One region of the Neobacillus canaveralius genome, then DNA from elsewhere that is predicted to be linked to it. Evidence: riboswitches for the same ligand, from Rfam matches in the RefSeq annotation. Region 1 holds a riboswitch; each other region holds the start of a gene.

Region 1 (5,748 bases):
CCATCAAATCGCTTCCCATTAACAAAAATGGTAGGTGTTCCACTAACTCCTAATTTTCCTCCAAGGGCTTCATCACTTTTCCAAGCCTCTTCCGGAGCTTTTGTATCAAAATAAGCAACTACTTTATTAACCTCTTCCTCAGTAGCCATTTCTTGCAATGTTTTGGTTAAAAATTCCTCTGTAAAAACATCAATTGTTTCATATCGGGTATCTTCCGGCTGCTTATCGAAAATAAGTTCATGAAACTCCCAAAATTTTTCGTTGCCTAACTCATGATAAACCGCCTCTGAAAATTTAGCTGTTCGATCTGAATCAACATTAATAAATGGATAATGGAAATAATAAAATTTTGCTTTGCCTGTATCAACAAATTCTTTTACTACTTGTGGTACAACATTTTCCGCAAAGTTTTTACAATTCGGGCACTTATAATCGCCAAATTCTACAATTGAAACAGGTGCTGATTCTTCACCTAAAAAAGGCTGATTGGAATAATCAATCGCTTCTTTAGCACTATCATCAGATTTCTGGTTGTTAGCTAGAAAGATAAATCCAATAATAGCTATTGCAATCAATCCAATAATCCAAAAAACAAATTTTGATGATGAGGATTGTGGTTTCGTCGTTCCTTTTTTAGTACTTTTTTTTCCTTGCGCCATAATCAAACTCCTTATTTATGTGATAGTTTTAACTCCATACAGTAATGTTAGATTAAATTTTACTAAACTTATACTGTAATGAAAATAAAAATGCCTATTAATCAGAACGTATATTATTAGATTGTCCTTTAAACGAAAAAAGGCCCATTTTAATGGACATTTTTTTTAGAGCAATTTCTTTTTTCATAATCCTTTTTTTGTAAGCTACAATTGGCAGCTTTACTAAGTAGGTAAATATCAAAGGAGGACATGTTTATGTATTCGAAGGGTCTTTTAGGAAATCCTTAATTTCATCAACAGTAATCCCTAAATATCGAGCTTCTAAGATGAGTTCTAGCCATTCCTTATCTACTTCTTTTTCATCTAATAGAGTGGGTAACATGTAAGGGTGTCCTCCTAAAATATTTGTCCTAGGCTACTCAGCCGTCATCGTTTAGCACTTTAGACCTGAAGCTTTGCGCCCTAATCTTTCGAAAGATTTGCCTATATCTAATTAAAGTTATAAAGTTCATAAGAAAATAGTACCACACATATTCTTTATATCGAACATAATTAATTCTAAAAATTATGACAAATTTATACACTTAGATAATAAAAGTACAGAGAAGGTCGGAGATAGATAAATGATTTGAGGTCGAAAATAGACTAATGATACTTATTACTTGTATATTTTTGTCTTTTAATGTATTCATAAAACATACACTCACTAGAACATGTTTTAATAATTCTTTGGGTAGTTTGATAAAATAAAATGATGATATTTCATTAAAGGAGTTTAAATGATGACTGAAAAAAAACAGTACACAGGTTTTATCGGAACATATACCAAAGGTGATAGCGAAGGTATTTATTCTTTCACGCTAGACACAGATAAGAGGACTATAGTAGACGTTAAAGTTGCAGCTAAGTTAGAAAACCCTACATATCTAACAATTAGCTCAAATAATCGTTATCTTTATTCCGTTGTAAAAGAAGGTGACACTGGAGGATTAGCAGCTTTTTCTATTAACGATAACGGTGAGTTAACAGCAATAAACAGCCAATTCTCAGAAGGTGCATCACCTTGTCATGTTAGTGTGGACACTAAAAACAACTATGTTTTTAGCGCTAATTATCATAAAGGAACAGTAGAATCCTCTTTGCTAAATCACGAAGATGGCTCCGTGCAGCCTGCTATGTCAATTTTTAAACATGAGGGTTCAGGTCCTGACCCAAGACAGGAAAAAGCGCATACCCATTACGCAGGAGTCACACCGGATGAAAAATATTTAGCTGTTGTTGAACTGGGAACTGATGCCCTAATTACCTATAAAGTAAATGACAATGGCACAATTGAAAAAGTAAGTCTTCTTCCAATAAAGGCTGGCAGCGGCCCGAGACACATTGCTTTCCATCCTAATGGAAAATATGCTTATATCATGACCGAGTTTAGCTCCGAGGTTATAGCATTAAATTATCATCCAGAAAACGGCCATTTTACTGAAATACAATATATTTCTACTCTGCCGGAAGATTTTACAGAAAATAACCAAGGAAGTGCCATACATATTTCTGCGGACGGTCGTTTTGTTTATGCTGGTAACCGTGGTCATAACAGCATTGCCCTGTTCCAAATCAATCAAGAGTCCGGTGAACTAAGCTTTGTAGAACACACCTCAACAGAAGGAGATTGGCCAAGGGATTTTGAGATTGACCCTTCTGAAAAATTCATTGTTGCTTCTAATCAAGAATCGAGCAATATCGTTTTATATTCAAGAGATGAAAACACTGGTAAATTGACTCTCTTACAATCAGATATTAAGGTGCCTTACCCGGTTTGTGTTAAGTTTATAAGAAATTAGAACCTAACCCTAAGGATGTGGTAACGCTGGATTTCTTTCATAGTCAGGAAACACTAACGACATTTGAGTGGATCCTTCGCGCAGTGGTAGCCTATTTCTTTTTGATTCTTGTAGCCAAGGCAATGGGCCAGCGTTCCATTGCGCAACTAAGATTGATTGATTTCGCTATCGCTCTTATAATTGGGAACATCATTGCCCACCCATTGTCAGATGAACATCTTGGATTAAAGGGTTCTCTGACGACTACTGTGGTTTTGGTGGTATTATATATTGGCAGTGTTTATACGATATTAAAATTTCCGAGGATAAGAAATCTAATTACTCCTGCACCCATTACACTTGTTAAAGACGGGGAAATTATCAATAAAGGTTTGAATAAAGCCAGAATATCCATCGATATTTTATTAGAAGAATTACGGGAAGAAAAAGTAGAGGATGTTAAAAAAGTTGCATTAGCATTGTGGGAAGCTGATGGGAAATTGTCCGTTTTTTTGGATCCAAAATACGAGGCAATTACCCCATCAACCTATAACTTGGTGACAGAGCCCTTTGACCTTCCTAAGACCATCATAAAGGAAGGCAAAATTGAACTAAATGAACTCCAACAACTAAATAAGGATGAAGGGTGGCTCATAAACACACTAAGGAGCCAGCATCAGACTGAAGTCAGTAATGTCCTTTTAGCAACAATTGACCGTAAGAATAACCTTAACCTATTTTTATACCAATGATAAAGGTTATCTATTTCTACTCTATAATTGCAGGTACCTTATTTGCAAGGGAACGGTATGCCGGGAAGAAATAATTATTTGAGGGTTTTAAATAATATTCTTCCCACTTCCCTATTAGGGTTTTATATATTTCTGGATTATGAACTTTCTTTCCAATGTAAAAATCCAGTGTTCCTTTAATATTAAAACGGTGCTTAAATTGAAATAAAGAATCCCTGCCAATGTGACCACCACCCAAATGAAAGGATTGCAATCCGTTCTCTTTTCCCCAAAGTGCAATATTGTGCAGCAAAAATATGGAGGTCCCTAAATTTAAAAACTTCTGTTTTGAACAACCTAGATGGTAATGGAGTGTACCGCCATCATACAAACACAGTGCCGCAGCCACCATTTTATCTTTATAAAAAACAGCACCCATAATTGAATGGTCTTCAAAACCACTAACTAGATTCTGTAAATAATCACTAGAAAAATAGGAATAATCTGAAGCATTCAATTTATCCATCGTTTCACTATACATTTCGTAAAATGTTTTTAGTTGCTCTTCAATTTGACTTCCTTTAAAAACTCTAAATTCCAAGTTGTTTTTTATTGCCTTTGTTACATTTCTTTTGTGATTTTTATGATAGTCTGAAATTAATTCATCTTGGCTTTTTGTTAAATCAACATAGACCGTTTCTCTATCATATGAAACTTCTAGAAAATTTTCCATATATCTTTGGTTTTGGAGTAGTGGATGGAAACGAATAAATTCTGTAATGATATTTTCCTCTTTACAATAGTCTTCAAATTCTCTCCTAAATTGTTGGATTAATGGATAATCTGCATGATCATATAATGGTCCACCATAACCATAAGAGGGGGTTATGATGTCATATAATGCAGCACCCTCTAAATCTTCAGATAAATATGGCAATTTATTTAGTTTTCTCTTTAAAAACGAATAGCATAATTTTTGACCTTGTTCATTTTCAAAAAAGAATAAATAAGGATCACCATCTCCTATTTCTTGATATAACTTTGAGTAGCAAAGACGATAAAACACATCCTTTTTGGATAGCTCATTCATCTTTTTCTCCCATTTTGGAACGTCTTCAAATGAAATGACTTCATACATACTTATCCCTCAATTCTTGGTTACCTAATTCAGTAACATAACATCATCAAACTTTATCATGATTGATTCCTCTTGATAGTCTCCAATTTGAGATTGATTCGAAATCCCCTTTAAATTATTTACTATACACTTCACGAAATTTTGACCTGCTTCGTGAGAGTGAGGATATCCTCCGCCAAATCGAGGATTTATTTCGGAAATTACATAACCTGATTCTGTTTTAAAACAATCAATATCGATAGGACCTATCAGCTTTAGTTTATTTAGCAGATCCTCAATAATCTCTACCAAATTCTGATTTTTTACCGCTACGGATTTATCTGTTTCTCCCGCTCTCATCTTTATTTTACGTTTACAAAAAAGATGGGTTGGTTTATTGCTAATCAAATCAACATAGCAATCGATTCCATATTCTTCTCCTGCCATGAATGGCTGTACGATTAAATCTTCAGAAGTATCTAACATATTTTCAAGTTCTTCGACCGATTTGGCTACACGAACTCCTATGCTTGCACTGCCTGTTCTTGGTTTAACGATTAAAGGAAAAGTAAGATGTTTATTCTCTAATTCATTTAATACTTCATTTAAGCTTAAAAAAGCTGGTACAGCAGGAATATTATTACTTTTTAGAATTCTATAGGTTAAATATTTATCAAAACACATATCTACTATCTTTTTGTCTGATACAATTACCTGTATATTGTCTTCCAAAAACTCATCTGTTTTGTCAGCTAAGATTGACAATTCGGGGTCGATGAGACTTAATACTGCGTTTATTTGGTACTTTTTGCAGAGACTTTTAATATTTTGAATATACATTGGATCGTTAATTGGAGAAACAGTTTCCATAATGTCTGCAAAATGTAATGCTGGTGCGGTTGAATCACAATCAACAGCTATGACTTTTCCTCCAATTTTATTCAATTCTTCTTTAAAATATTTAATTAACTTTACCCTTCTACCAGCACTACATATCAATATATTCATGAGCACACCTCTTATTGGTAATTAAAAAGCATATATATTTTCATTAAAGAATTCCTTAAGTGTTTCCTTTTTCCTAACGACAAACATCTCATCCCCGTCTTTTGCTACAATACTTGGCCTCTCTTTAATAAATGGAGGGTTAAAAACGATGGTATAAGCTCCTACATTTTCAAAGCTTACAAAATCACCCTGGTTTGGTATTTCCCCCTGTACTTCATGTGCTAAGTAATCCTTTTCCATACATGTATACCCAACAATATTATAGATCCCGTACTTCCTATCCTCGTTACTGGCGACAATCTTCATTGGAAGATTTTTTCTATGCATGGTTGGTTTAATATTATGAACACTTCCATCGACTAACACAAAATTTTGGTCACGAATCACCTTTGTTTCTATCACCTTTGCAAAAA
Region 2 (5,748 bases), 710 kb from region 1:
TCGATGAATAAAACTTAAAATTATTTTTTCCTTCCTTTTTAGCTTGGTACATGGCAAAATCAGCATGCTTAATTAACGTTTCCACCGTTTCTCCATCTTCTGGGAATATACTGATCCCAATGCTCGGAGAAGTATAGATATCATAATTTTGAATCTTAAATGGAGCAGCTACAACATCCATAATTCTTCTGCACACCTTTGCAGCCACATCTCGATCAGCGTCTTTAAGAATAATAATAAATTCATCTCCACCTTGCCGAAAAACGATGTCTCCATCATTTAAAGAGGCGTTAAGCCGTTGGGCTACTTCTTTGAGCAATTCGTCGCCTGTATTGTGACCGAGGGTATCATTGACCACTTTAAATCGATCAAGATCCATAAATAAAACAGCCACTTTTTGGTCTCTGTTTGCAGCACTGACCAGTTCGCTTGTTAGACTTGAATTTAACTTATTGCGATTTGGCAAACCGGTTAAATAATCATGGTAGGCCATATGTTCAATGGCTATTTCTATTTCCACCTGTTTCGTAATGTTCTGAGCTAACCCAAAAACACCATTCACTTCTCCATTTACGAAAATAGGTACCATTGTCACATTTATATGAATGATCGAACCCTTCCTATCCACTATAGAGGTTCTAAAATTTTGTGCCTCTCCTTTTATGCATCGGGCAAAATGATCTACTACTTCTTCCAGTTTTTCAGGGACAATCAATTCCTTAAAATTCATCGGCTTTAATAGTTCTTCCTTACGATACCCCGTTTCTTCTTCACAAACAGTATTAAAGCTAGTAAAATGACCATCCAAATCAAACGAGTATACACTGTTGTCATTATGTTCGAAGAGCGATTTATACCGTTGGCCGTTTATAGCTAATTGTTCAAGTAAGATTTTCTTATCTGTAATGTCGATTCCAACCGCCATAATTGCTGGTTTTCCATTAAATAGAATTTTTGTTCCAGAGGCTTCTACATCAATGGTCTTTCCATCTAAGGTCAATAATTTACATTCGCTCGGGCCAACTTTTCCATTTACTAACGTTTCCTTAAAACGGTCCGATAAGATTTCCTTGCTTTCCGGATGAATAAAGTCAAATATCTCCCTGCCAACCAGCTGATTCTCATGAACGGCACCAAGCCCCTCTAATCCAGCACGATTGACCAGAACGATTTTTCCTTCTTGATGAACAAAGATAGCTGTTGGTGACACTTCTACTAAACTACGATATTGGTCTTCACTTTCTATTAGTGAACGATACCTGTTTTCGGTCATTTTAAGCTGCTCTTGTAATTTCAATGTCTCTCTTTTTTGTAAGGTAATGTCATTTACAGAACCGCTTATGGCGATCACCTTTCCCCCTTCATCTAAGATTGGCTGAGAACGATCCTGCACCCATCGAACTTTACCATCGGAACGAATGATTCGATATTCTACAACGGTTGACTCCCCTACTAATTGCCTGCTACTTGCATTTTCAATTATCCATTTGTCTTCCGGATAAACCGATTCTAACCATACTGTGGGATTCTCCATGAAATATTCTTGCGTATACCCGTATATGGATGCATTACCTTTAGATACCCATAAAGTATCTTCTAGTAAGTCTTTATACCAGATCGCTAGTCCAGGGTTATCGAATATTTTATGTAAGTTATTTTCATCGAATCGGGAAGCAATAAATCCAATATTCATTTAAATACCCCAATCTTTATGTAATAAAAAAAGAAGACTATTCCATTTAGAACTAGCCGATCAGGTCATATCATTATTCGGTAACCCGGCGATCATAGTTATGGTTTATAACCATAGACCCGTAGCTTTGCGTCCTCACCTTTCAGTAAGTTTGCCTTTATCGTATTTTTTTGTTTATTTCAGTATTTTCTGAGACTATTATCTATTATACAATTATTGATAATAAAATAAACCACCTACTATTTGGGGCTATTGGTAAAAAGGGCCAAAAGGGCCAAGGGGACAGGAACCTTGGTCCACTACACCAAGGAAGTCACTTTATAGTAAAATATGTATATATCATTTTGAATATAAGGAATGAATAAAAAAGAATGAATATGAATATTTCAATAGATTCTACTGTACCCAAACCAGACCCTAGCTTTTTGGATGCGATACTTGTGGCTTACTCACCCACTAGTCCGTATTTCTGGATTTCAATCGTTTATTGGATGATAGTTGCTTTCGTTATTCAAAGTAAAAAATATAAACTAGAAAAATTCGAAAAACTGGCTGCACTTTTTTCAGCACTTGGTTTGTATATATTGAGTACGATATTTTGTATTTCAAAAGCTTATACATTTACAATGGGAGAAAGTTGGGGAGATATTGGACCGCTTGGAGATTTAATTGGAGGAACGACAGTAGCATTTTTCACTTTGGCTTCACTTATGCTTCTTGTCGGAACAGTTCGGACACAAAGATCTGAAATGCAAACAACCAATGATATGATACATATTCAACAAGTAGAACAAACCTATTTTTCAGCAATATCATCCTTTATGGAACCGCGAAACCGATTAATTACCATGCCTTTAATGGATGAAAACAAGCCAATCCCATCTAAGTTAAAAAGTAATTTATTATGTGCACCTTGGCTAGATTCATCTCTGCAGCACCCAATTGCATATAGTAAAAATTATTCTGAGATTCTACCGCAGGAACTCAATCAATTAACAGTGCTACAATATAATAACTCGAGACTATATCAGATATTATTCTTACAATCTGTTATAAATAAACCAACGAAGTACATTCGGTTTTATGGGTTCACTTCCTGGTTTGATATTCTGTTGCTTATTCATTTTAAATCTAAAATAGAAACAGGGATCGAAGAAATCTATGATGAAATTAAGGACTTTATCGATAATTCAGGGATTCCTTATTACGAAAGTGCTGAAGCTATTCTTTCCGAAAATCAGGAGACAGTACCTTCTCAAATGTTTTCTTATTTCACCGACCACTTTGACGATCATTCAGTGGACATCGTGTTTAAGTGCTTTAATTTATCCATGCATGTCATAAAAAAGACTGATTCAGAAGAAGATGCTTTACGAATGGTAAAGGCAATACATTATGAAATCCCAGTTTTTGCAGTAAAGAATAAACAATCATTCTTTAAAGATTTACCAAGTACTTTACAAGCGTACATGACCATTCCACAAAGCACAGCATTCCTTCAGTTTTATGATGAATTCAAGTGGATTATTCGGTATTTAACAACGAATCTAAAGCACTATAACCCAAACCGTGCTGATTTCATTTCTAAATATCAACTATATTTAGATCACTTACGTAATAAACTGCTCGAAGAAGACTTACTATGCATCGCGATCTTTCTCGCAATTGAATACGATACAGCCTTATATAGCGGCTATCAATCTTGGGCAGATTCAAAGGTATTAAAAGACTTACAGGATAAACATCTCGACGTTCACCCTAAATATTTTGCTGTAGATTTGAATCATTCTGCACTTTCAATTGAAAGCCTCAAAATTGAAGCAACACAAAAAACAAAAGAAGCATTTATTTCGGCGTATAAAAAAGTTGAAGACGAAATAAATAGAGTGGCTCCGAAGATATTAATCGACAATCAAGCCATTATTCAATTACAAAATGACTTATTTGAATCCAAGTTCTTTACTAAGCTTAAAACAAATATCGATCTAGGGTGTATGAAAGAAACATTACTTCCCAATGAGTACATCAATAATAGGAATAGTAAGGATATAGAGATACGCTTAAAGAAAATGCTGCTTATGGATTATCAAGAAATCTATGACGTAATTACTCTAGACTAAAGTACATTCACAGGAATCTATATAAAATAAAACAGAGCTGATTGGTGCATTAGCTCTGTTTTTATATGGTTTAGATTGGAGGACCAAGGTTCCTGTCCCCTTGGTTCTCCCATCTGGCAATCCTTTTTCATTTAACTCTCCTTCATATACACTAGAAAAAGAATCATTATAGTGGTAGGTTCCCTTCGTGGCAGCATCCGCCTTACCTTCCACTACACCCATTCCGATGATTAAAACTGTTATAACAGAATTTAATAACCATTTCTTACTTGTCCCCATAAATACAAGACAAAGATTGATGATTCCTATCACCATACATAATGCTAAAAAAACGATCCCCTTTTCCACTATCACTTAAAACTCCTCCCATTTTTGATGTGAATTCAGCTTTACTCCCCAAATTTTCAATGATTACTTGAAAATACCATCTAGCCAGACTTATTATACTACGAATATATTACTGTGCAGAAAGTACTACATAATAAATTTAAAAATCATTGTACTTGTTATCAACGATAAGTATTGGGTGATAGTTTATATAAATCTATAAGTTTTTTTCAAAAAGAGCTAGTCAATTCTAGATTATTTGTCGATAATATTAATGCAGCTTGTTACTCCTAAGCAAGTTGCTAGTAATATTTCACTAGGGCTGTCCATATTAGACAGCTCTTTTTATTCAACTCGGACCAAAAAAGCAAGTTTTTCTTTGGTTAAGATCTGGGCTTAAAAGGAACCATCCAATTTATCAAATCATATTATGCAACTAAGATAAATGGAGAAGGTGGTTCTCATTAGGGCTTCAATGTATTTAGATTTTCTATCCAAATTTGGCGTTAGTGGAGCACATCCTGGTGGTATTAAACTAACAGAGGAAATATTTGAGAACGAAAAGATTAACAAGTTTTCTCACATCTTAGATGTAGGTTGTGGTACCGGCCAAACAGCTGCCTATTTAGCGGCACGTTATGGTGCAAAAGTAACAGGGATGGATATTAACCCCATAATGGTAGGAAAAGCAAAAAACAGAATGATAAACTACCAATTACCAGTGGAAATTATTCAGGGCTCGATAGGAATGTCCGTTACCAGACGGTCGATATGACTTCATTATTTCCGAATCTGTTCTTTCTTTTGTCAACAAGCCTAGTGCACTTAAGGAAATATTTCGATTATTAAAGCAAAACGGTCGGTTTATTGCAAATGAGCTTACCGTTAATAGGAGGATCGGTGCCAATTACGAGGAGGAAATTAAACGATTTTATGGGTTGGATTCAATCCTCATGGAAATGGATTGGATAACCTTATTTGAACAGACCGGTTTTAAAAATATAAAAACGTTTTCAAAAAAACCTTCTATCCTCCACAACCAGTCAACGCCTGAATTTCAATACTCAGAATATATTGAACCCGAATTATATGAGATCATGCTTCAACATTTGAATTTAATGGTAAAATATCAGGGAACTTTGGACTACAGAGTATTTTCATGTACGAAATAGACATTTAGAAACGTTCATATGGAAAACAACCATCATGAAAATGCAATTCATCTTTTAAAGAGAACTCAAACCCGATTAATGGACACCTAATAAAAAGTGCCCCTTAATCGGGTTTTTCTATGTCTCCTGAATGAAAACCCGTTTATAGCTTTCGTTACATAACTAGAGTAAGGATATAAGTAAATAAGAATAGACGAGCACTCAATGGTGCTCGTCTTTTATCTAACGTCGATGTTCCACAAGATCGATGGCCCCTAACACAATGTGTGCAAGACCGAATCCGAAAATCGTATTGGCTATCATTTTGTTAGAGCCTCTTTTTTGTTTTAAGGCATATCCAGTTGCTGTTACCGCCGTACCTAATACCGTTGGAATCAAGCCCTCGCGAATATTCATGAATATCCCTCCACATCGAAGTTAGTGGTGTTTATACACC
Region 3 (5,748 bases), 4.0 Mb from region 1:
CCTTAAAATGACAAATTCTATTCTTTTTTCTCTATTGGTTCTTCCACGACTTTAACCTCTTTTAATAAATCTTCAACGGTTGTCGTATCTTCATGCTTTAAAAAGGTACTTTTCGTTTCCCTTACCACTTCTTTTACTTGGGGCGTTAACTCACGGAGTTCGTCAACTTTTTCGGTTATGTAAGAAATGTCCTCGCTCACCTGCTCAATAGTATTTCTAATTTTTTCGGCAGTCTCTTTCACATTTTCTGTTATTTCTTGTGGATGGCGAACCACATAAGAAACCTGCTCGTACGCTTTTTTCACATTTACCTTCATATCCTGCCGTGTTTTTTTATCTAACAAGCTAAGTGCTCCACCTGCTAAGGCACCATAGAAAATGCCTTTAAAAAATAAATTCTTACCCATTTTTTTAACCTCTCCTTTCAAGATGTTTTTATCATTCATTTCTGCCACTATGAAAAAAATACCAATAAACTCCACTTTATATTCTGCTTTAAGCTTGCGGCAAAATGCAAGCGTCGATCATATTTTACTCCTATTATTTTATTACCCAACATTAGGTGCATTAAAACAAGTTTAGATTGACATCTTCCAATGAAAATGGAAAGATAAAGTTACGAATACTGAAAGGGTGACGGGATGAATTTATCAGAAAAAACAGTAGAAAATGTTGAGTATATGATTGAACAAATAAAGGAAAAATTAAAGGTACTAAATCTCGGAGCCATTAAATCTTCACACTTTGATGAGGAAATGTACGAGGAATTAAAAGAAATTTATGAAATGGTTATGAAAAAACCTTCTTTTAGCCCTAACGAAATGCAAGCTTTGGTGGAGGAATTAGGGAACCTTCGCAAAAATAAGTAAAACAGATCTCGAGAGATCTGTTTTTTTATTTTTCCTGTTCAGTTAAAATAATCGGACCATCCTTGGTGATGGCAATGGTGTGTTCATACTGTGCCGAATATTTCCCATCAATCGTCCTAGCAGTCCAGCCATTACTATCCATTTTTGTTTGGTACATACCGATATTGACCATTGGCTCAATAGTAAATACCATTCCTTCTTTTATTCTAGGACCTTTTCCAGGCAGCCCATAATGTGGTACATCAGGTTTTTCATGAATGACTGCTCCAATTCCATGACCAATAAAATCACGAACAACCGATAAGCCTTCTCCTTCTACATAGGTTTGAATAGCATGACCGATATCTCCAATCCGATTTCCAGGGACAGCCTGCTCAATTCCTTTATAGAGTGCCTCTTTTGTAACCATTAATAAATGATCTGTTTCCTTAGGGACAGTTCCAATAGCATAAGACCATGCTGAATCCGCTAATCCGCCATTATAGTTGACGACCATATCTATTGTTACGATATCGCCTTCCTTTAATGGTTCCTTTCTTGGGAATCCATGACATATTTCGTCGTTAATGCTCGCACAGGTGGCGTATTTATAGCCCTTATAGCCCTTTTGCTGTGGGGTGGCATTGTGTTTTTTAAGAAAATCATCCACAAACTCATCAATTTCCCAAGTTGTTATACCTGGTTTAATCATTTTTGCAATTTCTTTATGGCATGAAGCAAGAATTTCCCCTGCTTTTTTCATTCTCTCGATTTCCCGCAGTGATTTAAGAACAATCATGATCTTCCCAACCTTTTTATATTATTTTTATGTATTCTTAGAGAATTGGAAACACACTTTAATCTTATCGCTAAGCTAACATTTTTTCAAAAAGTTTTTGACTTTGATAAATATTTTTGTCATAATAAACTGTTCTTAATATGGAACTTTTTCCGCTTTTCTGATAAAATTATTATAGCAATAATAAAAATTAGGTGTGTGAGCCCATGATAGGTGATCGTGTAAAAAAACTTCGGTTAGAAAAAAGGATGTCATTATCAGAACTTGCTGAGCAAGCTGGAGTTGCTAAATCTTATTTAAGCTCTCTTGAGCGAAACCTGCAAAGAAATCCATCAATTCAATTCCTTGAAAAGATTTCTTCTGTATTAAACGTTCCTGTTGACCATTTAATAAATGAACACATTAATAAAGAAGAATTAGATAGTGATTGGATGAGCATTGTTAAAGAGGCGATGGATTCGGGTGTCTCTAAAGAACAATTTCGCGATTTTATTGAATTCAATAAGTGGCGAATTGGCCAAAATAATAACGAATAAAAAAGAACAAAGCATACTACCAGGATTTTTGTAGTATGCTTTGTTCTTTTATGTATCTTAGCGATTCTTAAGTACTACCTCTCTGGCTTCGTTCTGATGGAGAAAATTAAGGATTGTTTCCTTCGAAATTCCTAGGTCCTTTGCCTCTAAAATAAGAGCTAGCCATTCTGCATCCATACCATTTTTCATACTGTCAGTTATGCCCACTCACATTCACTCCTAAAATACATATTCGTATTCCAGGTAGCCCGGCCATCATAGTAAAATCTATACCTTAGATCCTCGGCTTTGCGTCCCCATTTTTCAATGGGTTTGCCCTTTTCTGTTTCTTATTACTCATAAATCATTGATTATTCAGTATATTCAATAGACAAGCTTTCCTGTTAAATAATGACTATGTTTATTATATATAGTACTTTTTCAGTATCGTGTTGGAATTTGTCAAATGGTTTATTTTTTCGAACCTTTTTTTTACACAAAATATTCCAATTTTCTACAAAAGAGCTTTATGGAATTCGCAGAATTCCTGAAATTCACAATCAATATGGAAGATTTACGGAAAAACAGAGGGATAAAAGTCGATATTAGGTTATTTTACCTAATGAAAGTCTTTATAAAACGATACAAAAAGACCAGAAAAACGCAGTGAAATTTGTCTATTTTGTGACAATTGACATCTACCATAAACACCATTAAAATATACTAAATATTGTAAATATTCTAATATTGGTGGTGGATCTAGTCAATGACAACCATTCATGTGTTGAATTACGCTATCCCAATAGCCTTTGTTGTATTTTTTGGTTACCTTCTTGATCGCATTTGTAAACCTGCAAAGTCTGATGAAAATATAGAAGGTGATTAATACTCTGTCTCTCCTCTCCACTAATAATTTTCCTTCGTTTGGGAATGATACATTCGAAGACGAAAGGAGTGTTTAATTTGGCACGTGGAGAACATTTTAACCATAAGAAGAAAGGTCATCCTGGAAATTTACCAAAAGATAACGTAGTTGAGAAACACTCAAAGGATGCCATTGGAGACGAGGAATTTATTGTAGTGCAAGAGGCATTTAAGAATAGGGTAGAAACGAAAGACGTAGAATAAAAGGCGTGATTTTCACGCCTTTTTTGCCTGCCTAACATTATCAAATTTTTGAATAAGCTTCTTTAAGTCCCATTCTTTTAGACCTGTTGCAGCCCTTTCAATATCTATTGAAAAGATTCGATCCTTCTTTATAGAAGCAACAAGCTCCCTCCCCTTTTCATACACCCGCTTGGTCTGGCTGGCCATTTTATCTACCCCGCGAATTTCAACACCCTGCATGGCACAAATTAGTTCAATCGCCAGCACTCTTCGAGCATTCTGAATGATTTGATACGCATGCCTAGAGGCGATCGTTCCCATGCTCACATGGTCTTCCTGATTAGCAGAGGAGGGAATGGAATCGACACTTGCTGGGTGTGCCAGTGTTTTATTTTCTGATACTAACGACGCCGCCGCATATTGCATAATCATCGCACCTGACTGCAAACCAGGCTCAGGGCTTAAGAAAGGCGGCAAATCGTTCAACTGTGGATTTACTAATCTCTCGATACGTCTTTCAGATATATTCGCAAGCTCGGCAACGGCAATTTTCATAAAATCCATCGCGAAAGCAATTGGCTGCCCATGAAAATTCCCTCCTGAAATAACCTTTTCTCCGTCATCAAATATTAATGGATTGTCTGTAGCGGCATTCATTTCGATTTCTAATTTTTCTTTTACATAATCCAGTGCCTGCCAAGAAGCTCCATGAACCTGTGGAATACACCTTATAGAATAAGCATCTTGAACACGATATTCTCCCTGAACACTGGTTAATAAACTATCACTTAGGTAACCGCGGATTCTCGCTGCCGTGTCAATTTGCTGTTGGTAGCCTCTTGCTACATGAACCTCCTCGGCAAAGGCGTCAATGATTCCGTTCAATCCTTCAATTGTCATTGCAGCGATTAGTTCACTTTCAAATGCCAGCTGTTCCGCTTCAAGATAGCCGACAACTCCCATAGCTGTCATCGCCTGTGTTCCATTAATTAACGCGAGACCCTCTTTTGCCTCTAATGTTATCGGAAGAATCCCTTCCATTTGCAGCGCATGGATTGAATCCATCCTATTTCCTTTGTAAAATACTTCCCCTTCCCCAATCAGCACTAAAGCTAAATGGGAGAGTGGAGCCAAATCACCGCTGGCACCCAGTGAACCCTGTTGAGGAATAACCGGGATGATTTCAGCATTTAGCAATTCCAATAGTTTCTCAATCACGATGGGTCTAACACCTGAATATCCTTTTAAAAGTGCATTGGCTCGTAAAAGCACCATAACTTTTGAAACAATCTCAGGAAAAGGGTCGCCGACTCCACAAGCATGGGAGCGAATTAAGTTTAGTTGTAAATCCCTAACGTGTTCTTTATCGATTATGACATCACTGAACTTTCCAAAACCTGTATTTATACCGTACACCACTTTATGATTGGAAACGATTTTCTCCACCGCTTCACGGCTTTTCTTTACAAGGTCCATACTTTTCTCAGAAGCAATAACCTTTTCGTTTCGATATAAAACTTCTTTCATTTGCTCCAACGTTAAACTTTGACCTGTTAGCATAATCATATTTCTCACCTCTACCACTTTAATAGAATAAAGAAAGAGGCTGGATTCCATATCACATTAGATTTGGAGTCCAGCCTCTTTTATAAACATTACATAATTTAATTTTGTTTTTGGATGCCTCATAGGTTATCAGTCCATTCAAAAATTCTATTAGATTAATAATTATTGTATGTGATAAGAAGCTTGATTGTCAATGCAATTGTCAGAATTTTAGCACAATATCACTTTAGCAAGATAATATAAGAAAGGATTCCTGCTGTTTACAATATAGGCTTTATATACAAAACAAGTATATAAAGCCCAATTTTCTAATCGATATTGTTTTTGATCTTTCTTACTTCAAATTCAACTTCTTTAATGCATCTGCCAAAGCTGTATTAATCGGCTCTTCTTCCTTGTTTTGGTTATTCAGATACTTTTGTACCGTACGTTTATCCACTTTACCAGTAGATTCTTTTTTACGACGCGCTTCGAAGGCAGATAGTTTCTCACGATATCCACATTTACAAGCGAAAATTTGTCCTTCCCCTTCACCGCGAAGCTCAAGTTTTTTCTTGCATTGCGGGCAGCGCGCATTAGTGACGCGCGAAACATTTTTTCGATGTCCACATTCACGGTCTTGGCACACAAGCATTTTGCCTTTTTTCCCATTTACTTCAAGCATTGGTTTTCCACAGTCCGGACAACTTTTTGTAGAGATATTGTCGTGCTTATACTTTTTATTACTGTTTTTAATTTCAGCGACAATTTCTTTTGTGTACTTTTTCATTTCGCTGATAAAAACATCTTTTTTCAACTTGCCATGGGCAATTTGATCAAGTTTTTGTTCCCACTCAGCTGTTAAGGCAGGGGACTTCAGTTCTTCAGGCACCAAATCCAGCAATTGACGTCCTTTGGAAGTAAGGTGAATGTC
Region 4 (5,748 bases), 450 kb from region 1:
GGAGTAACCATTTTGTACCACTTCTTTTAAAAAATCTTGAATGCTTTGTTTATACGCTAGTAAATCTTTTACAGATTGAGAGGTACTTAACCGAGTACCGCTTTGATCCAAATCCTTGAGAAGGGTTTGCAATCGCTCCTGTGTTAAATCAAATTGTGTTTCCTGAAAAATTTGTTGAAAGGAAGAGGATTCTTTCCCTTTCTCCCGCACAGTTATAAAGCGATCCTGACTGATAGTTTGACTTTGTTGGATCTTCAAGCGGATACCCCTTTCATGATGGTTAACATCACTTTATTAAAAAAAGAAAACTGTCGAAATTTTCCGTTTCACGTAGAATGCAATTTATTAAAACTAAATTAAAGATAAACTAAAGGAGAAATTTATGTCTAGTATTTTTGGAATTTTATTGGCACTCCTCGCAATTGGTATAGGGATGATGTTAAAGGGAGCACCACTCGCATCCTTGAACAACCCCGCGGCATATCTGATTATTTTTGGCGGAACAGCCGCTGCCGTGCTTATTGCATTTCCGTTTCGAGAAATCAAAAAGTTTCCGAAGCTGTTAAAAATTTCTTTATTTGAACCGAAGCTTCCTTCGAAAGCAGAACAGGTTGCTAGATTAATAGAATGTGCGGAAATGGCCAAAAAAGAGGGTTTTCTAGCTTTAGAGGAAATTGCTGAAACAACAGACGATCCTTTTTTTAAAAAGGGGCTCGAAATGATCATCGACGGCTATGATGCGGAATTCATTGAGGAAGTGTTATTCGATGAAGTCGAGGCGATCGAGCAACGTCATAAAACAGGCGCACTTATTTTCACCCAAGCTGGTACGTATGCTCCGACTCTTGGTGTACTTGGGGCCGTAGTCGGTCTAATTGCCGCACTCGGCTCATTATCCGAAGTAGAAAAACTCGGTCATTCGATTTCAGCTGCTTTCATTGCTACCTTACTTGGGATTTTTTCCGGTTATGTACTTTGGCATCCATTAGCGAACAAATTAAAGAGACTTTCCAAACAAGAGCAAGAATTAAAGCTGATTATCATTGAAGGGCTGATTTCTATCTACCAGGGAGTTTTACCAAGTGCCTTGGAGAAAAAGCTGACGGTTCATATTCCTCCTTCTGAACGCCATAAAGCAGAAAAGCAACTTGAACAAGATGATGATTTTGAGGAGAAATCGGCATGAGAAAACGGAAAAGAGCCTTTAACTCTGACCACGATGAACATATAGATGAATCCTGGCTGATACCATATGCTGACCTTTTAACTCTGTTACTTGCATTATTTATTGTCTTATATGCATCCAGCACCGTTGACAAAGATAAATATCAATCGATCATGGAATCCTTTCAATCTGAATTAACGGGGACAAAAATTGACAATCAACAAGCAGGTCTATCGCCGAACCCTTCCTCTCCACAACTAGAGGTAGGACTGCCAGAGGAAGAAGTAAAAGGCGAAACCAATGACAAAGAACTGGATGTATTAAGGGAACAGCTCGAAAGCTATATAAATAACAATAGTCTGCAGGATATGGTCTCTCTCCAAGAAACGGAAAAGGGAATTGAAGTTTCGTTAAAAGACGTTGTGTTATTTGATTCTGGAAGAGCGGATTTAAAAGAGCGCTCGTATCAAACCTTAAACGGGCTTGTCGGTTTGATTAATACCGTTCCGAATCCGATCAGCATTGAAGGTCATACTGACAATGTTCCGGCACACAATACTGTCTATAATTCCAATTGGGAACTGTCTGCCGCTCGGGCCGCAAGTGTTCTCCACTACTTTGAGTCACAAAAGGTTCAAGCAAATCGCATGCAGTTTTCAGGATTTGGAGAATTTCAGCCTCTTTATCCAAATGATTCGGATGAAAATCGCCAGTCAAATCGGCGAGTAACTGTTGTGATTTTACGAGAAAGTTAAAAATTTCTGGGGAGCAGAGGATGCAACTGTGAAAAAGGTTGTTATATATGGGGTTAGTATACTAGTTTTATGTTTTTCTATATTGGCAGACGTGGGTACAGGCCGTAACGAAGAAGACGCGGCTGCTACTCCCTTTACAAAAGTGGTGTTGGCCGAGGAAATCCAATTGGATGTACCTTTACTCAATCAAATGGATGAACCCCGGTTATTCAACGGCTGTGAAGTAACCAGTTTAGCTATGTTACTGCAATATTGGGGAATCGACGTAACTAAAAATGAACTCGCCGCACAAATCCCAAGGGTTCCTCTTCTCTACGATGATGGGAAAAGTGGAAATCCCAATATGGGATTTGTTGGTGATATGGAAACTGGTCCTGGTTTAGGTGTCTACCATGGACCGATTTTTTATTTAGCGAATACCAATGTCAATGACCAGTTGGTGGTTCAAAATTTATCAAACTATCCTTTTTCCTCCATCCTGGAAAAAGTAAGTCAAGGTCTTCCTGTTTGGGTGATTACCACCACCAGCTTTTCACCCTTACCCGATTTCGAAACATGGTCTACACCACAAGGGACCGTTGGAATTACGTTTAAAATGCACAGTGTCGTCATTACCGGCTACGATCAAGAATACATCTATCTCAACGATCCATACGGTACAAAAAACAAAAAAGTGGATAGAAAAAATTTCATCTCCTCATGGGAGCAAATGGGCTCACAAGCAATCGTCATCGAACCCAAATAAAAGGTTGCTAAAGAATCTATTTAAGTTATTTATCATGTTTTTAGTTTTTTTCGACATTTTATTAAACTTTTAAATCAATGTTGTCGATACAATAGAATACTAAGGAAAATTCACCAAAAATAAAAAAACATTAATCGTACGAAAAGGCAAAATGACCGAAAGGTGATGACGCAAAACTATAGGGGCTAAAGTGAAAAACAACGCTAGCCAGTTACCGAATATGTAATCCTTCCTACGATTAAGTGAAAATGGAGGAAAAATTAATGTTAACTTTTATACTAGGCGTAGCCATAGGAGCACTTACCATGCTAATCACCATGAGTCTAATGGCAGTAGCAAAAAACGCCGATCAACAAATGAATCTTTTCATATCAAAAGAATAATAAAATTGCTAGAATGACTGTCCGCCTCAGGTGGACAGTGTCCACGGGCGGTGCCTGTCACCCATAAAAAAGACGATTCGGGGGGAACGAATCGTCTCTGTGCCTACAAGTTAGGCAGCTGCTTTATTTTTTTCAGTATGAGTATTTAGTGTTTTACGGATGAATGGAACCACCCAGCGGTCTAAACCATATCTTCCAGCATTGTAGCCCGCTGTTAAGATAATGAAGCCTAAGAAGATGTCTGTTGGGTTATGAGATACGGTTCCTGCTAAGAAGAAGCTGAAGTTCATTACTAGACCGAAAAACATTGCTGCTGTTGTTAAACATCCTAGAAGAAGTCCTAAGCCGATTAACGTTTCGCCCCAAGGAACGATGAAGTTGAATACATCGATGTTTTGTAAAGCAAAGCTTTCTAAGAAGTTAGCGTACCATCCGTATACCATGTTGCCATCTGGTCCTTTTACTGGATTTGCAATCGCACCTTTTAGAAAACCAGAAGCGTCAAACCCGCCTGTTAATTTATGAAAACCAGCAGTGAACCAAGAGTAGCCAAGGTATAAACGAATAATAGTTAAAATAGCTGCTGAGATTTTATTTTCTCTTAAAAAGTTGTTAAACATAAGTCATTCCGCCTTTCAAAATTTGTTTGCTCTTTATACTTACACTATATTGGATTTTGTTAGTTAGTAACATAGGTATAGTGTTAAGTTCACAGTTTGTTTGAAATGTTATGACGGAAGTTTGAACAACAGTTATGGTAATCAGGATAATGCAGATAAAACGTCTTCTAACGTAGGTAATGCAGAAATTGCACCCACCTTAGTACATACTAAAGCACCAACTCTATTACTAAAGTAAATAATTTTTTTAAGCTTCTCAAAGTCTTCTATCTCAGGGTTATCTTTTGCGAATTGGAATAAGGTTGCCCCAACAAATGCGTCACCGGCACCTGTCGAGTCAACGGATTTTATTTTTACACTTGGAACAATTTCACTTTTTTCCCTATTTGACAGATATGTTCCCTCACTACCTAATGTTACAGCAACTACTTTCGCTCCTAATTCATGAAGATGATTTGTTCCCTCTGCCAAGTTAGGGATTCCTGTAATTAGTTTTAGCTCCTCATCGCTCACTTTTACAAAATCAGCTAAGGAGCTTCCCTTCTTTGCCAAGTGGATAAATTCGGAAATTCTGTTTTTCCATAAATCTTTTCGGTAATTAGGATCAAATGAAATAAATTTCCCTTGTTCCTTTGCATGACGCATTACTTGAAAATAAGTGGATTGAAAGGGGTCGCTTAATAAAGCAGTGGCAGAACCAAAATGATGAATTGCAGCCTCATTTAGCTTATCGATATCAATTTCTTCCTCCACTAAGAAAGCATCAGCACCGCGATTAAATACAAAATCTCTTTCGCCATTTGCCTGTAGGGATACAAAGGCCAATGTGGTTGGATGAAAATCATCGAACACAAGCATTGCTGTATCTACTTGGACATCATCCAGCGTTTTCTTGAGAAAATGTCCAAATGGATCATTTCCGACTTTTCCGCTAAAAAGAGCTGTCCCCCCTAATTTCGCAATCGTCGCACAGACATTAGCCGGCGCTCCCCCAGCTTGTTTTTGAAAATTTTGTCCTTTTAATAAGTTAATGTCCACATCGGTACAGAAAAAATCGATTAATAATTCACCCATGCATATAATTGATGAACTCAAACCAAACACCCTCCTTTTAAAAAATAAAGCTCTAACCATTTAACCGATTAGAGCTTCCATATTTCGTTTACTTGCTCCAAATGGAATCAAGTTCCGTGACGTTTAATTCCAACACATTTGTAGTTCCTTCATTTGAAAATAAAACGAGTTTTTGCCCTGATTGGGATGGAAACAGTAAGCTGGTAATAGCAGCCTCACCATTGTTTGCAAATACCTCGACTGAGGATGTATCTAAAAACAACTGAAGTTTCAATCTTTGATTATCCAACTTTAATGGTGCTTCTTGTACCGCTTGGAAGGATGTCGAAAAGGTATGTTCTCCAGAAAGTGTTCGGTCAACAAATAACTTCTCTTCTGCTGCATTATAACCAATGACTGTTTTTTCCTCTTCAGAGTGTTGGATGATAAGTCCAAATTGGCCTGAACTTTCTTTTTCAAACTCAATGGTGATTTCCATTAAAGAATGAGGTAACGGGATTGAAATCGCGTTTCCTGATTCAACTGACAATTTTGGGTAGGATTTCGTTTCTTTTCTAATTCTACTAACCTCAGCAACTGGTTGTTGGAATAAGCGGATGCCAGCATCATTTGCAGCCAAGGATAATTCTCTTGGTAACGTCATGGCACTTCGCCATCCCTCTGTAGGGACTTGATTGGCATAGCGCCAGTTACTCATCCATCCAAGATAAATACGTCTTCCATCTTGGATATCAGACCAGCTCACACCTGCATAATTATCACGGCCGTGATCTAACCAAAGAATCGTCGAATCCTCATGGTCATTTACAAAAGTTGTTCCATCAAACTGGCCGATAAAATATTGCGTTCTGGAACCTTCTGCTGATTCACCGTTATCACCGATACTTACAATCATTACCCACTTTTCTTGACCGCCATCTACCGGTAGTTTGAATAAGTCAGGGCATTCCCAAACACCATCATGGGAACCGGCAGTATGTCCAAATTCGCTGGCAAACTCCCATTC

The links. Region 1 has a riboswitch for cyclic di-GMP ahead of ABC255_RS05855 (anti-repressor SinI family protein). Riboswitches for the same ligand answer to the same signal wherever they lie in the genome.
Region 2: another riboswitch for cyclic di-GMP. It lies ahead of ABC255_RS02525 (PAS domain S-box protein); the one in region 1 lies ahead of ABC255_RS05855 (anti-repressor SinI family protein).
Region 3: another riboswitch for cyclic di-GMP. It lies ahead of ABC255_RS25295 (anti-repressor SinI family protein); the one in region 1 lies ahead of ABC255_RS05855 (anti-repressor SinI family protein).
Region 4: another riboswitch for cyclic di-GMP. It lies ahead of ABC255_RS03705 (DUF3789 domain-containing protein); the one in region 1 lies ahead of ABC255_RS05855 (anti-repressor SinI family protein).

Annotation. Positions count from the first base shown of each region.
Region 1 covers NZ_JBDFLL010000001.1:1,210,540-1,216,287, reverse strand. The annotation lists gene ABC255_RS05860 (DsbA family protein) at 1-659, opposite strand, end outside; gene ABC255_RS05855 (anti-repressor SinI family protein) at 913-1,041, opposite strand; cyclic di-GMP riboswitch class I at 1,070-1,153, opposite strand; gene ABC255_RS05850 (lactonase family protein) at 1,442-2,500, shown strand; gene ABC255_RS05845 (DUF421 domain-containing protein) at 2,527-3,231, shown strand; gene ABC255_RS05840 (lipid II:glycine glycyltransferase FemX) at 3,248-4,348, opposite strand; gene ABC255_RS05835 (ATP-grasp domain-containing protein) at 4,373-5,335, opposite strand; gene ABC255_RS05830 (type III PLP-dependent enzyme domain-containing protein) at 5,357-5,748, opposite strand, start outside.
Region 2 covers NZ_JBDFLL010000001.1:504,394-510,141, reverse strand. The annotation lists gene ABC255_RS02525 (PAS domain S-box protein) at 1-1,693, opposite strand, end outside; cyclic di-GMP riboswitch class I at 1,770-1,859, opposite strand; gene ABC255_RS02520 (hypothetical protein) at 2,065-3,813, shown strand; gene ABC255_RS02515 (hypothetical protein) at 3,805-4,167, opposite strand; gene ABC255_RS02510 (class I SAM-dependent methyltransferase) at 4,616-4,915, shown strand; gene ABC255_RS02505 (class I SAM-dependent methyltransferase) at 4,920-5,312, shown strand; gene ABC255_RS02500 (asparagine synthase) at 5,535-5,708, opposite strand.
Region 3 covers NZ_JBDFLL010000001.1:5,165,374-5,171,121, forward strand. The annotation lists gene ABC255_RS25275 (YtxH domain-containing protein) at 18-407, opposite strand; gene ABC255_RS25280 (DUF1128 domain-containing protein) at 642-869, shown strand; gene map (type I methionyl aminopeptidase) at 895-1,647, opposite strand; gene ABC255_RS25290 (helix-turn-helix domain-containing protein) at 1,854-2,183, shown strand; gene ABC255_RS25295 (anti-repressor SinI family protein) at 2,241-2,390, opposite strand; cyclic di-GMP riboswitch class I at 2,423-2,510, opposite strand; gene ABC255_RS25300 (hypothetical protein) at 3,126-3,290, shown strand; gene hutH (histidine ammonia-lyase) at 3,303-4,835, opposite strand; gene ABC255_RS25310 (DNA topoisomerase III) at 5,170-5,748, opposite strand, start outside.
Region 4 covers NZ_JBDFLL010000001.1:759,272-765,019, reverse strand. The annotation lists gene ABC255_RS03725 (YaaR family protein) at 1-258, opposite strand, end outside; gene motA (flagellar motor stator protein MotA) at 383-1,186, shown strand; gene ABC255_RS03715 (flagellar motor protein MotB) at 1,183-1,920, shown strand; gene ABC255_RS03710 (C39 family peptidase) at 1,949-2,665, shown strand; cyclic di-GMP riboswitch class I at 2,801-2,884, shown strand; gene ABC255_RS03705 (DUF3789 domain-containing protein) at 2,929-3,048, shown strand; gene ABC255_RS03700 (DoxX family membrane protein) at 3,159-3,668, opposite strand; gene ABC255_RS03695 (carbohydrate kinase family protein) at 3,810-4,742, opposite strand; gene ABC255_RS03690 (glycoside hydrolase family 32 protein) at 4,831-5,748, opposite strand, start outside.